DNA from 2 places in the Stenotrophomonas sp. STEN023 genome. Region 2 is predicted to be linked to the other one. Evidence: predicted binding sites of a transcription regulator. Region 2 holds the regulator's gene; the other holds the start of a gene.
The links. Region 2 encodes FliA, which starts transcription of late flagellar genes. Its sites were predicted from a motif close to TAAAGTTTNNCNNNCNNNGGCCGATAA; they were not measured.

Region 1 (5,752 bases), on a different contig from region 2:
CTCGGCCACGCATTGGGCATGCGGGTGGTGGCTGAAGGCGTCGAGACGCCGGCCGAAGCGGCGATGTTGAAGCAGCAGGGTTGCGACGAGCTGCAGGGCTATCTGTACTCGCGTCCTTTGCGGCCGCGCGAGATGGTGCAGTGGTTGCGCAGTGGCCCGGCTGAACTGCTGGAGCCGCCGCAGGTCGCATCGAGCAACAGCATCAGCGCGACGCACTGAGTTCCGGAAACAACATGGAGCCCGGCTACGGAACAGGTAGCCGGGCTTTTTGGTGCGCGCGAGTATCGACGGCTGTGGTGCCAGGCACGGCTTGTACGTGATGTTCCGTGCAGCTTTCAGCGCTGCTGGGTCGCCCGCAACGTGATGTAGCCCTGGTAAGCGCAGCGCACCCGGGAGCTCGAACTGTGTTGGCCATGCCTGGGCTTCGCCATGGGCCCCGGGTGCGCTGCGCTTACCCGGGCTACGGAATAGCGTAGCTGGCCAGGTCGGCGGTGCTCAGGGAGCGGCGTAGGGCGTAGCCACAAGCTCGAAGGCGAGTTCGCGGTTCGTGTTGCAGCTGGAGCTGTCCCGACGCCTGCGTGCGTGCACGGCAGCCATGAACAGCAGGCGCAGAGACATAGCCCGGGCAAATAAAGCGCACCCGGGCTAGGGACTAGCGTTTCAAGGAACCGAAAGATCCCAATCGATGCAGGTTGCCAGCCAGTCGTTGCCTTCTTTGGAACCCGGGCTCTGCGCTTGATCACGCTTCGCCCGCAGCTCAAGGAGCTCTTGTTCGGCGCCTTGCTCAAGCCGTGCGAGTTGCTCGCGTCTGCGCAGTGAGATGTTGCTGGTGGCAGCGGAATCTGACATTGCGTCACCTGCCTGTGTTGCTGGCTCGGCGTTGCTGTTGGCGGTAGCGCGGGGCAGGAGCATGTATCAGTACGGTCGAAGCCACAGCAAAGCCCCGACCAGTGGCCGGGGCTCGGATGCAAGGCGGGTGCGGTACGAACTCAGAACAACTCCACCGTGCCGGCGCCCATGCTCTGCTGCGACACCGGCTTGTGCGGCGGGCGTTCCCACTCGACACGCAGCTCACGCAGGCGGCTGCCAGTGCGCTGCAGTGCATTGACCATTTCGCCGTCGAACACGCCACCATTGCGGTGCAGCAGTTCCTGCAGGGCAACCGCTTCACGGTTGATCGCGCCAAGGCGGTCGAGGTGCGTATGCACGCCACCCAGCGCCTGGGTAGCGATGTCCTCGAACTGCAGGGCGCGCACCGCTTCGGCGACACTGCCGTCGATGGCGCGGCCGCATTCGGAGATCTCGCGCATGCCGTCGCCGAGCGAGGCATTGATGGCGGCCACACTGTCCAGCATCGAGGCGGCTTCGTGGCGAGCCTCACGCGAGCGGTCCATGTCGCGCGATGCCATGTGGGTGACGGTTTCGCGCACCTTGGCAATGGCGTCCTTGGAGCTGTGCGCCAGCTTGCGGATCTGCTCGTTGAACGTGGTGGAACGCTCGGAGAGGTTGCGTACCTCGTCGGCTACCACTGCAAAACCACGACCAGCTTCGCCAGCTCGGGCTGCTTCGATGGCTGCATTCAGGGCCAGCAGATTGGTCTGGTCGGCAATCGACTTGACGTCTTCAAGCAGCGCAAAGATGCCATCCAGGTGCTGCGCCATCTGGTCGATGTGCTGCACGGTGTTGCTGCTCTGGCCGCTGACCTGCTCCAGTGCTTCCACCAGCTGTTCCATCTGGTGGCTGGCGTTCTGGGCGAAACGGGCGACATCGACACCGCCGCCGCCTTCGTCACCGGCGCGATCGACGATGCGTGCCAATGCCTGGCTCTGCTGGCGCGACTTGCGGCTCATCGCGTCGAAGCTGCCACCGAGGCCACCGACAGCCTGCCGGATCAGCTCACGGGCGCGTTCGATCTCGCTGCGCGAGCCATCGATCTCGTTGCTGACAAAGCTGCGCAGCTCATTGAGCAGGTGGTCCTGCTCCTTCAGCACCTTGGCGTGTTCAGGCGAGCGCTGGGCTTGCGTATGCACGCTCCACCAGGCAAATACCAGCCAGCTCAGCACCATGGTGGTCAGGATCGCCCACAGCGCTGCCGAAGGCCAGGACAGGGCAGCAGCGACCACGACCAGAAGGGTGAGGACCAACGGGGCTGCCAAACGGATTGCAATACGTGAATACATGGACGTTCTCGGGAGAGTCACGAATGCAGTATCGGCAGTAGGCGGGGTGTCTTTAGCCCACTGACGTGAATCCCGAGAGGTTTTGCAGTGCCGGCCCGCAAGCGCGTTGGCTGCGGGCCGGCATGATTCAGCGCAGGCGGCGCTCGATGGCTTCGAGCATGGCCTTGCGCGAGAACAGGAAATCCCAGTACGCGCCGCCCAGCTGGCGCCAGAGCACGGCCGAACGCACGGCGGCCAGCAGCAGCGCCCGGATCTCCGACACCACCATCGCCTGGCCGAGGTAGTGCGGGTTGCCTTGCACCATGATCTTGGGCTTGAGCTGGCTGATGGTCTCCGCGTACAGCGCGCCCATCGCGCTGAGCACATCGGGGTGGGAGCTGTCGCCGCGTTCCTGGGCAATGGCGGCTGCACGCTGGATACCGGCTTCGACTTTGTCGATCGTGGCACCTTCACGCACGAAACGGCGCTCCAGCTGCATCACCGAAAGCGCCAGTCGCGGCAACAGGTCATCCTTGCCCTGGTTGCGGAAGTAGTCGCGCAACAGGCGCAGGCCGGCTTCAACCTGGGTGGCGCTGCCATAGACGGCAGCCGGCGAGGTGGCATCAATCCGCAACACACTGTCCATCGCGGTGCGCACGATGGCGCTCTCCGAGTGGCCGGTTTCTGCGATGCGGCGGACCTGCTGCAGGGCCTGGGCAATGCCGGCCAAGGCAAGTACGCGGTCATCGATGGAAAAAGTCATGGTCATCTCTCAAAGGGAAACAGGGCCGGCCAGGCGGCGCTCCAAAGGTGCATCGGTGGCAGCGATCACCGCGCCACCCAGGCATTCCATGCCGTCGTACAGGACCAGTGATTGGCCTGGGGTGACGGCGCGTTGCGGGCGTGCGAAGTGCACGTCCAGCGTACCGTCATCACGCACCTTCACGGTGCAGGCTTCGTCTGGCTGGCGGTAACGGGTCTGCGCGGTGCATTCGAACGCACGGGCTGGCGGGGCACCTGCAATCCAGTGCATGGCCTCGCTGCGCAGCCAGTTGGACTGCAGCCAAGGGCTGTCGTGGCCTTGGTCAACGTAGAGGATGTTGCGTGCCACATCTTTGCCGACCACGAACCAGGGCGCGGCCGGGCGGCCACGGACGCCGCCGATGTTCAGGCCTTCGCGCTGGCCCAGGGTGAAATAGAACACGCCCGGGTGGCGGGCGATCACCTGGCCCTCGGGATCGTGGATCTCACCTTCGCGGGCCGGCAGGTACTGGCCGAGGAACTCGCGGAAATCACGCTCGCCGATGAAGCAGATGCCGGTGGAGTCCTTCTTGGCGTGGGTTGGCAGGCCGGCCTCGCGGGCGATGCGGCGCAGCGCGCTCTTCTCCATGTGGCCGATCGGGAACAGGGTTGCCGCCAGCTGGGTCTGGCCCAGCTGGTGCAGGAAATAGCTCTGGTCCTTGCCGCGGTCAGCGCCGCGCAGCAGGCGCCAACGCCCGCCGGCGTGGTCCACCTGGGCGTAGTGGCCGGTGGCGATGCGCTCGGCGCCCAGCTCGCGGGCAGCATCGAGGAAATGCTTGAACTTGACCTCGCGGTTGCACAGCACGTCCGGGTTGGGGGTGCGGCCAGCCGCGTACTCGGCCAGGAAGTGCTCGAACACGCCCTGCCAGTATTCGTTGGAGAAGTCGCGGAAATGGAACGGGATGTCCAGCCGACCGCAGACTGCCACCGCGTCGCGGCGGTCATCTTCGGCGCGGCAATGGCCGCTGCCGTCGTCGGCCCAGTTCTGCATGAACAGGCCAGCGACATCCAGCCCCTGTTGGACCAGGGCAAGCGCTGCCACCGACGAGTCAACGCCGCCGGAAACGCCGACCACGATTTTGGGAGTGCTCATGGTGCCACCTGCCGCAGGATCGACAGCGGGTAACGCTGGCCGGCCAGCCAATCGGAAACCGTATGCCAGACCAGCGGACTGCGCAGCCGTGCCATGTCTGCCTGCAAGGCCACCGGGCTGAGCCACAGCGCCTGCACGATGCCCGCATCGAGCGGCTGCTCGGGGTGGTGGCGCACGGGCTCGGCGGCAAAGGCGAAGCGCAGGAACGGCGTGCCATCGCCTGCCGTCCACTGGTAGCTGCCGATGAAGCCGGTCAGGCGCACGTCCCAGCCGGTTTCTTCGCGGGTTTCTCGCACTGCCGCCTCAAGCAGGCTTTCGCCAGGCTCGAGGTGGCCAGCCGGCTGGTTCAACACCCGCCGGCCGGCCTTTTCTTCTTCCACCAGCAGCAGTTGCCCTGCGCGGGAGACCACGGTGGCCACGGTCACATGTGGCGCCCATCGCTGGGACTGCAAAGCATTCACGCTCAGTACTCGTCCTTGGACGTCATTTCCAGCTCGATCGCATCGGCGCTCTTGGCAGCCGCGTCGATGGCATCGGAGATCACTTCCGAGCTGGCATCGGCGTCCACCTTGACCACGAACATGGCCACATCACCCTGCTTCACCCAGCCGCCGAGCTTGGAGTCGTTGGAGTCTTCCAGCAGACGGTTGGCGATCAGCGCCGAGAACTGCGGGCCCTCGGACTTGTAGCCCGGCGACCAGATCTCACGGACGTGATGGCTGCCATAGGTCTCAACAGTGGAGCGCACGAACACCAGCTGGGTACGGTCGTCGTCCATCTCAAAGACCAGCTGGTAGTCGCCGTCGCTGTCCACCTCGTACTTGTACTTGAGGGTGTCCAGCACGCGACCGACGGCGCGGTCCGGCTCGCCGGCGAACGCGCTACCGGAAGCGGCGGCGGCCAGGGCCAGCAAAGCGATGCTGAGTACAGACTTCTTCATTTTTTCCCCAATGGAATGGATGGTTAGCCTGCAAATTGTGCGGGGGCAGGGGGGGCTGCGTCCAATGGTCAGGGGCTGGCCATGCAGACCGGCTATAATTGCAGCATGTCCCAGAAGACCCAACACGATAGCGAGCATGGCCTGCTGGTTGCCCCTGGCAAGCCGGAGGTGGCGCCGCCGCCTCAGTACCAGGTGATGCTGCTCAATGACGACTACACCCCGATGGACTTCGTGGTGACGGTCCTGCAGAGCTTTTTCTCCATGGACATGGACAAGGCCACCCAGGTGATGCTGCACGTCCATACCCGCGGGCGCGGCATCTGCGGCGTGTATACCCGCGAGGTTGCCGAGACCAAGGTGGCACAGGTCAATGAGTTCTCGCGCATGAACCAGCATCCCTTGATGTGCACGATGGAGCGGGCCTGAGCCTTGGTCCCCGGGTGCTTGCGCGCCAGCCCATCTGTCCGGACTTCCCTGACTTGGCCACCCACGCCTGATCTGCGGTAAAACAGGCGTGGTGGCTTGCATGCAATGCGCTGGAAGTAGAACGATTCGTCCCGCCGATTGTGTTCTGAGCGGTGTGCCGCAGGGCTTTTCTGCAGTAAAACTGAATGCAGGATTCACAGGTACAGCGGTTTTATGGGCATTGCTGACACGGCGTCTACATCATCGTAGTTAGGGTGCTGGAAAAATCGTTGCCAGGCCGCATATTGTCTCCAACCGCAACCGGAGTGCCCTATGTTCAGTAAAGACCTCGAG
Region 2 (5,752 bases):
GTTGCACCGCCCCCATTCCGCAAGAAGGAGCCCGCTTCGTCATGTTCGACATCGCCAACGCCACTCCTTCGCCGCCTCACTCCCGGTACCAAAGCATGAAGATCAAACGTTTCGTCGCCGCTGACATGCGCACCGCCATGAACCTCGTGCGCAAGGAACATGGCCCCGATGCCGTGATCCTGTCCAACCGCCGGATCGAGGAAGGTGTGGAGATCGTGGCGGCCGCGCATTACGACGAAACCGCAGTGAAGCAGGCCCTGGAAGCCACCCGCCCGGCCCCACCGGCACCGGCCAAGCCACGCAGCGCCGCCGAAGCCATCATGGCCGCGATGACCCGCCGCAAGACGCCGGAGCCGGAACCGGTCACCGCCACCACCTCGGCCGTCGCCGCGCTGGCACGTTCGGCGGTTGGCGCCACCGGCCGCTCCATCGACAACAGCATCGAGCTGGCACCGGGCAGCCGTTTCGCCGGCCTGCTCAAGTCCGCCGACGTTGAACCGGTTGCTCCGCGCGCGCCGGTCTCGCAGCCCGTCTTCGCCACCCAGCCGGCCAGCGCCGACGAACTGCCGGTGGTGCCGGCTTTCCGTCCCGCCGGCAGCGCCGCTGCGGTCGCGCCGCTGGCCGCCGCACCCGCGGTCAGCCAGCAGGCCAGCTTTGCCGACGCCATCGCCGCCGTCACCATCGAGCCGCCTGCACCGATGGAACGCGCTCGCTTTGTCATCGACCCGCCGATGCCGGAGCCGGAGTTGCCGCAGCCGACCGTTGCCGCAGCCATCCCGGCACTTCCCGCGGCACCGGTGCTCAATCCAGCCCCGGCCGCCATCGCACCCGTCACAGTAGCGCCCGCAATCGAGGCAATCGCAGCGCCGGTCGCTGCGGTAGCAGCCATCGCTGCAGTCGCTACCCCGCAGCCCGCTGAAGGCCTGATCGCCAGCGCTGTTGAATCCACTGAACCTGCCGCCGCCGTCGCCAGCTCCCCGGTGAGTGCAGGCACCAACGCACCAGTGATCATCACCCGCGACGACGAACAACTCAGCCAGCTGCGCCAGGAAGTTGCCGGCATGCGCCACCTGATCGAGCGCGAGATGAACCGCTTCACCGATGAACGCCTGCGCGGCAGCGCGGTACGCGCCAATGCGCTGGACCTGATGGACGAATACGGTTTCGACGCGGGCCTGGCGCGCGACGTCGCCACCCAGATCCCGGCCGACATCGACCCCAGCCGCGCGCGCGGGCTGATGCTGGGCCTGATCTCGAAGAAGCTGCCGATCGCACCGGTCGACCCGATGGAAACCGGTGGCGTCATCGCCCTGGTCGGCCCCACCGGTGCCGGCAAGACCACCACCATCGCCAAGCTGGCCTCGCGTTTCGCCGAAGCCCATGCCGCCCGCGACGTGGCCCTGGTCACCACCGATACCCAGCGCATCGGCGCCCGCGAGCAGCTGTACGGCTTCGGCCGCCAGCTCGGCATCGCCGTGCACGAGGCCAATAGCGGCACCGACCTGAACCAGCTGTTGCAGAAGCTGGCCGACTACAAGCTGGTGCTGATCGACACCGCCGGCCTGGGCCAGCGCGACCGCGCCCTCACTGCCCAGCTGCAGTGGCTGCGCGCCGCCGGCCAGATCCGCACCCTGCTGGTGCTGCCGGCCAACACCGCCTTCCAGGACATGGACGAAGTGGTGCGCCGCTTCAGCGCCGCCAACCCGCAGGGCGTGGTGCTGACCAAGCTGGACGAGACCGGCCGCTTCGGTTCGGCCCTGTCGGTGGCGGTCGATCACCGCCTGCCGATCACCTGGGTGACCGACGGCCAGGACGTCCCGGAAGACCTTTATCGGGCCTCTGCCGCAAATCTTGTACTCCGCCTTGAAGATTTGCGCCGCGCGGCCGATATGCCCTGCAACACGGAGTTGAACAATGCAGTCGCGTGAGTACGCCAAGCTGACCAACACCTTCCCGCTGTCGGCAACCCGGCACGAACCAGCCGGCCCGGTACGCACCATCGCGGTCACTGGCGGCAAGGGCGGTGTAGGTAAAACCAATGTCTCGGCCAATCTGGCCGTGGCACTGGCAGGCATGGGCAAACGCACCCTGCTGCTCGACGCCGACCTGGGCCTGGCCAACATCGACGTGGTGCTGGGCCTGCAACCCAAGCACACCCTGGCCGATCTGGTCGCCGGCCGCGCCACGCTGGAAGAAGTCATCATCGAAGGTCCGAACGGCGTGCTGGTCGTGCCCGCCGCCTCGGGCCGTCGGCACATGGCCGAACTGCAGCCGGCCGAGCACGTTGGCCTGGTCAATGTCTTCTCCGAGCTGGAACGCGAGCTCGATGTGATGATCATCGACACCGCCGCCGGCATCACCGACAGCGTGCTGACCTTCTGCCAAGCCGCCCAGGACACCGTGGTGGTGGTCTGCGACGAGCCGGCCTCGATCACCGATGCCTACGCGCTGATCAAGGTGCTCTCGCGCGAGCGCGGCGTGGACCGCATCCAGGTCGTCGCCAACATGGTGCGCGACCCTAATGAAGGCCGCGCCCTGTACGAAAAGCTGGTGCGGGTCTGCGAGAAGTTCCTGATCGATGTCTCGCTGAACTACCTGGGCTGCGTGCCGCAGGACGACTGGCTGCGCCTGTCGGTGCAGCGCCAGCAGCCGGTGGTGAAGCTCTACCCTTCCGCGCCAGCCTCGCTGGCCATCAACGAAATCGCCCGTCGCACCGCGCGCTGGCAAGCCCCAACCGCCCCGCGCGGCGGCGTTGAGTTCTTCCTGGAACGCATCATCCAGCAGAAGGTGAAGGCATGAACAATGCAGCCGCTCAATACCGTGAAGTCCAGCGCAGTGCGGCCAATGACTGCATTACCCGCCACGCCGACCTGGTCCGCCGCATCGCCCACCACCTGGCCGCGCGCCTGCCGGCCAGCGTCGAGGTCGATGACCTGATCCAGGCCGGCATGATGGGTCTGATCGAGGCCTCGCGCAGCTATGACGCCGAGCAGGGCGCATCGTTCGAGACCTATGCATCCATCCGCATCCGCGGCTCGATGATCGACGAGATCCGCCGTGGCGACTGGGTACCGCGCTCGGTACACCGCCGCGCCCGCGATGCCGCCGCCACCATCCGCCGCCTGGAACAGAGCAGCGGCCGCGCGGCCAGCGCCAGCGAAGTGGCCGAAGCGATGGAACTGCCGCTGCCCGAATATATGCGACTGGTCGAAGATGCCTCGCGCGGGCAGGTGCTGAGCCTGGAATCGCGCATCGAAGACCAGGGCGAACTGGACACCCCGACCACCGGCGGCCCCAACCCGCAGCAGGTGTTGGAGCGCAGCCAGTTCGGTGCCGAGCTGGGCAAGGCCATCGGCCACCTGCCGGAGCGCGAACAGCTGGTGCTGTCGCTGTACTACGAGCAGGAATTGAACCTGAAAGAAATCGGCGCGGTATTGGGCGTTAGCGAATCCCGCGTCTGTCAGATCCACGGCCAAGCCATGCTGCGCCTGCGCGGGCGGCTGAAGATTTTCGAGGCGGCAGACGCCGGCCTCGAGGAACCATGAAGAGGAAAGCCTTTTGAACAAGAACATGCGCATCCTGATCGTTGACGACTTCTCGACGATGCGTCGCATCGTCAAGAACCTGCTCGGCGATCTGGGCTTCACCAATACCGCCGAAGCCGAGGACGGGCATGCCGCGCTGTCACTGCTGCAGAGCCAGCCGTTCGATTTCGTCGTCACCGACTGGAACATGCCGGTGATGACTGGCATCGAGCTGCTCAAGGCCATCCGCAACGATGCCAAGCTCAAGACCTTGCCGGTCCTGATGGTCACCGCCGAAGCCAAGCGCGAGCAGATCATCGAGGCCGCGCAGAGCGGCGTGAACGGCTACATCATCAAGCCGTTCACCGCGCAGACGCTGGAAGAGAAGCTCGGCAAGATCTTCGAACGCCTGGCAGCGAGCGCCTGATGAACCAGCTCGGGGAAGCACTGAACGACAAATCGGCCCTGGTGCAGCGCCTGCAGGACGCACTGGCAGCATTGGAAAGCGGCGACGAAGCCGGCTGGCGCCGGGAAATCGACGCGCTGGCCGCCCTGCGCGCCCAGCCGATGATGTCCGGCCTGGGCCGGCTCGCACGCGAACTGGGTCAGGCCCTGGGCGAATTGCCCAGCGTGCCCAGCGAAGCCGGCGAGCTGGATGACGCCTGCGCTCGCCTGGATCACGTGGTACAGATGACCGAGCAGGCAACCCACCGCACACTGGATCTGGCCGAGGAATGCCGCGCCCTGACCGAGCGCCTGCGCAGCGATGGCCTCAATGCCGACCAAGGCGAAATCCTCGAACGCATCCGCCACAACCTCACCGAAGTGGCGCTGACCCAGAGCTATCAGGACCTGACCGGGCAGATCATCCGCCGCGTGGTTGGCATCGTCCGTCGCGTGCATGAAGGCTTTGGCGCGCTGGGCCTGCCGCCACCGGAAGAAGACGCCCGCAACCAGGGACTGGCTGGTCCGGCCGTCAATGGCCTGGACCGCCACGCCGTGTCGCAGGTCGACGCCGACGACCTGCTCTCGGATCTGGGGCTGTAAGCCATGAGTGCTTTTGCCGACGACATCGCCGCCGACTTCATCCTCGAAGCGCAGGAGATCCTGGATCGCCTCGGCGAGCAGCTGGTGACGCTGGAACAGGCACCGCATGACAGCGAGCAGCTCAACGCCGTATTCCGTGGTTTCCACACACTCAAAGGTGGCGCCGGTTTTCTGGCGATCCATCCGATGGTGGAACTGTGCCACGCCGCCGAGGAAACCCTCGGCATGGCCCGCGCCGGCAAGGCCGAACTGCTGGCACACCATTTTGATGCCGCCCAGCAATCGCTGGACTGGCTTCAGGCCATGCTCGACGCAGTCTCTTCGGGCACCGAACCAGAACACGCACCTGCTGCGCTGATCGCGCAGTTCGATGTTGGCGCCGCGCCGGTCGTCGCGGTCGCGCAACCGGTTGCTGCGCCTGCGGGCGACAGTGACCTGATCAGCGAAGACGAGTTCGAAGCCCTGCTCAACGAACTGCATGGCAGCGGCACCCCCGGTGCCCAGCCCATCGCTGCGGCAAAGGCCGGCGATGACCTGATCGACGAGGACGAATTCGAAGCCCTGTTGGACAAACTGCATGGCGGCGCCGCACCCGGCGCTGTCGCCGTGCAAGCCATTGCTGCTGCGCCCAAGCCCAAGCCGGCCGCTGCTCCCGCCGCACCCGCGCGCCCTGCCGCAGGCGCAGCCAAACCAGCTGCCGCAAAGGCCGCCGAGCCCGAGCACACCGTGCGCGTGGACACCAAGCGCCTGGATGCCATCGTCAACCTGATCGGCGAACTGGTGCTGGCACGCAACCGGCTCAAAACGCTGCGCATGCGCTTGAAGGACGAAGAGCTCGATCGCGCTGTTTCCACGCTGGATATTGCGACTGCGCGCCTGCAATCGGCGGTGATGCGGACCCGCATGCAGCCGGTTGGCAAGGTGTTCTCGCGCTTCCCGAAGGTCGCCCGTGACGTTGCCCGCTCGCTGCAGAAGGAAGTCGATCTGGAACTGATCGGCGCCGACACCGAACTGGACCGCAACCTGGTCGAAGCACTGGCCGACCCCTTGGTGCATCTGGTCCGCAACGCCATCGACCATGGCGTCGAGTCTCCCGAACTGCGCGAAGCCCAAGGCAAACCGCGAATGGGCCGGGTACGTCTGTCCGCACAGCAGGAAGGCGACTACGTCAGCATCGAAGT

Region 1: a site for FliA is predicted at 2,209-2,235, ahead of ACVOLV_RS00055 (methyl-accepting chemotaxis protein). Genes of this name have one in related genera too.

Annotation. Positions count from the first base shown of each region.
Region 1 covers NZ_JBRREF010000001.1:9,854-15,605, forward strand. The annotation lists gene ACVOLV_RS00045 (bifunctional diguanylate cyclase/phosphodiesterase) at 1-219, shown strand, start outside; gene ACVOLV_RS00050 (hypothetical protein) at 661-849, opposite strand; gene ACVOLV_RS00055 (methyl-accepting chemotaxis protein) at 990-2,180, opposite strand; gene hflD (high frequency lysogenization protein HflD) at 2,308-2,922, opposite strand; gene mnmA (tRNA 2-thiouridine(34) synthase MnmA) at 2,932-4,053, opposite strand; gene ACVOLV_RS00070 (NUDIX hydrolase) at 4,050-4,514, opposite strand; gene ACVOLV_RS00075 (hypothetical protein) at 4,517-4,993, opposite strand; gene clpS (ATP-dependent Clp protease adapter ClpS) at 5,099-5,419, shown strand; gene clpA (ATP-dependent Clp protease ATP-binding subunit ClpA) at 5,732-5,752, shown strand, end outside.
Region 2 covers NZ_JBRREF010000108.1:3,515-9,266, forward strand. The annotation lists gene flhF (flagellar biosynthesis GTPase FlhF) at 96-1,928, shown strand; gene ACVOLV_RS20230 (MinD/ParA family ATP-binding protein) at 1,915-2,799, shown strand; gene ACVOLV_RS20235 (RNA polymerase sigma factor FliA) at 2,796-3,545, shown strand; gene cheY (chemotaxis response regulator CheY) at 3,559-3,951, shown strand; gene ACVOLV_RS20245 (protein phosphatase CheZ) at 3,951-4,571, shown strand; gene ACVOLV_RS20250 (chemotaxis protein CheA) at 4,575-5,752, shown strand, end outside.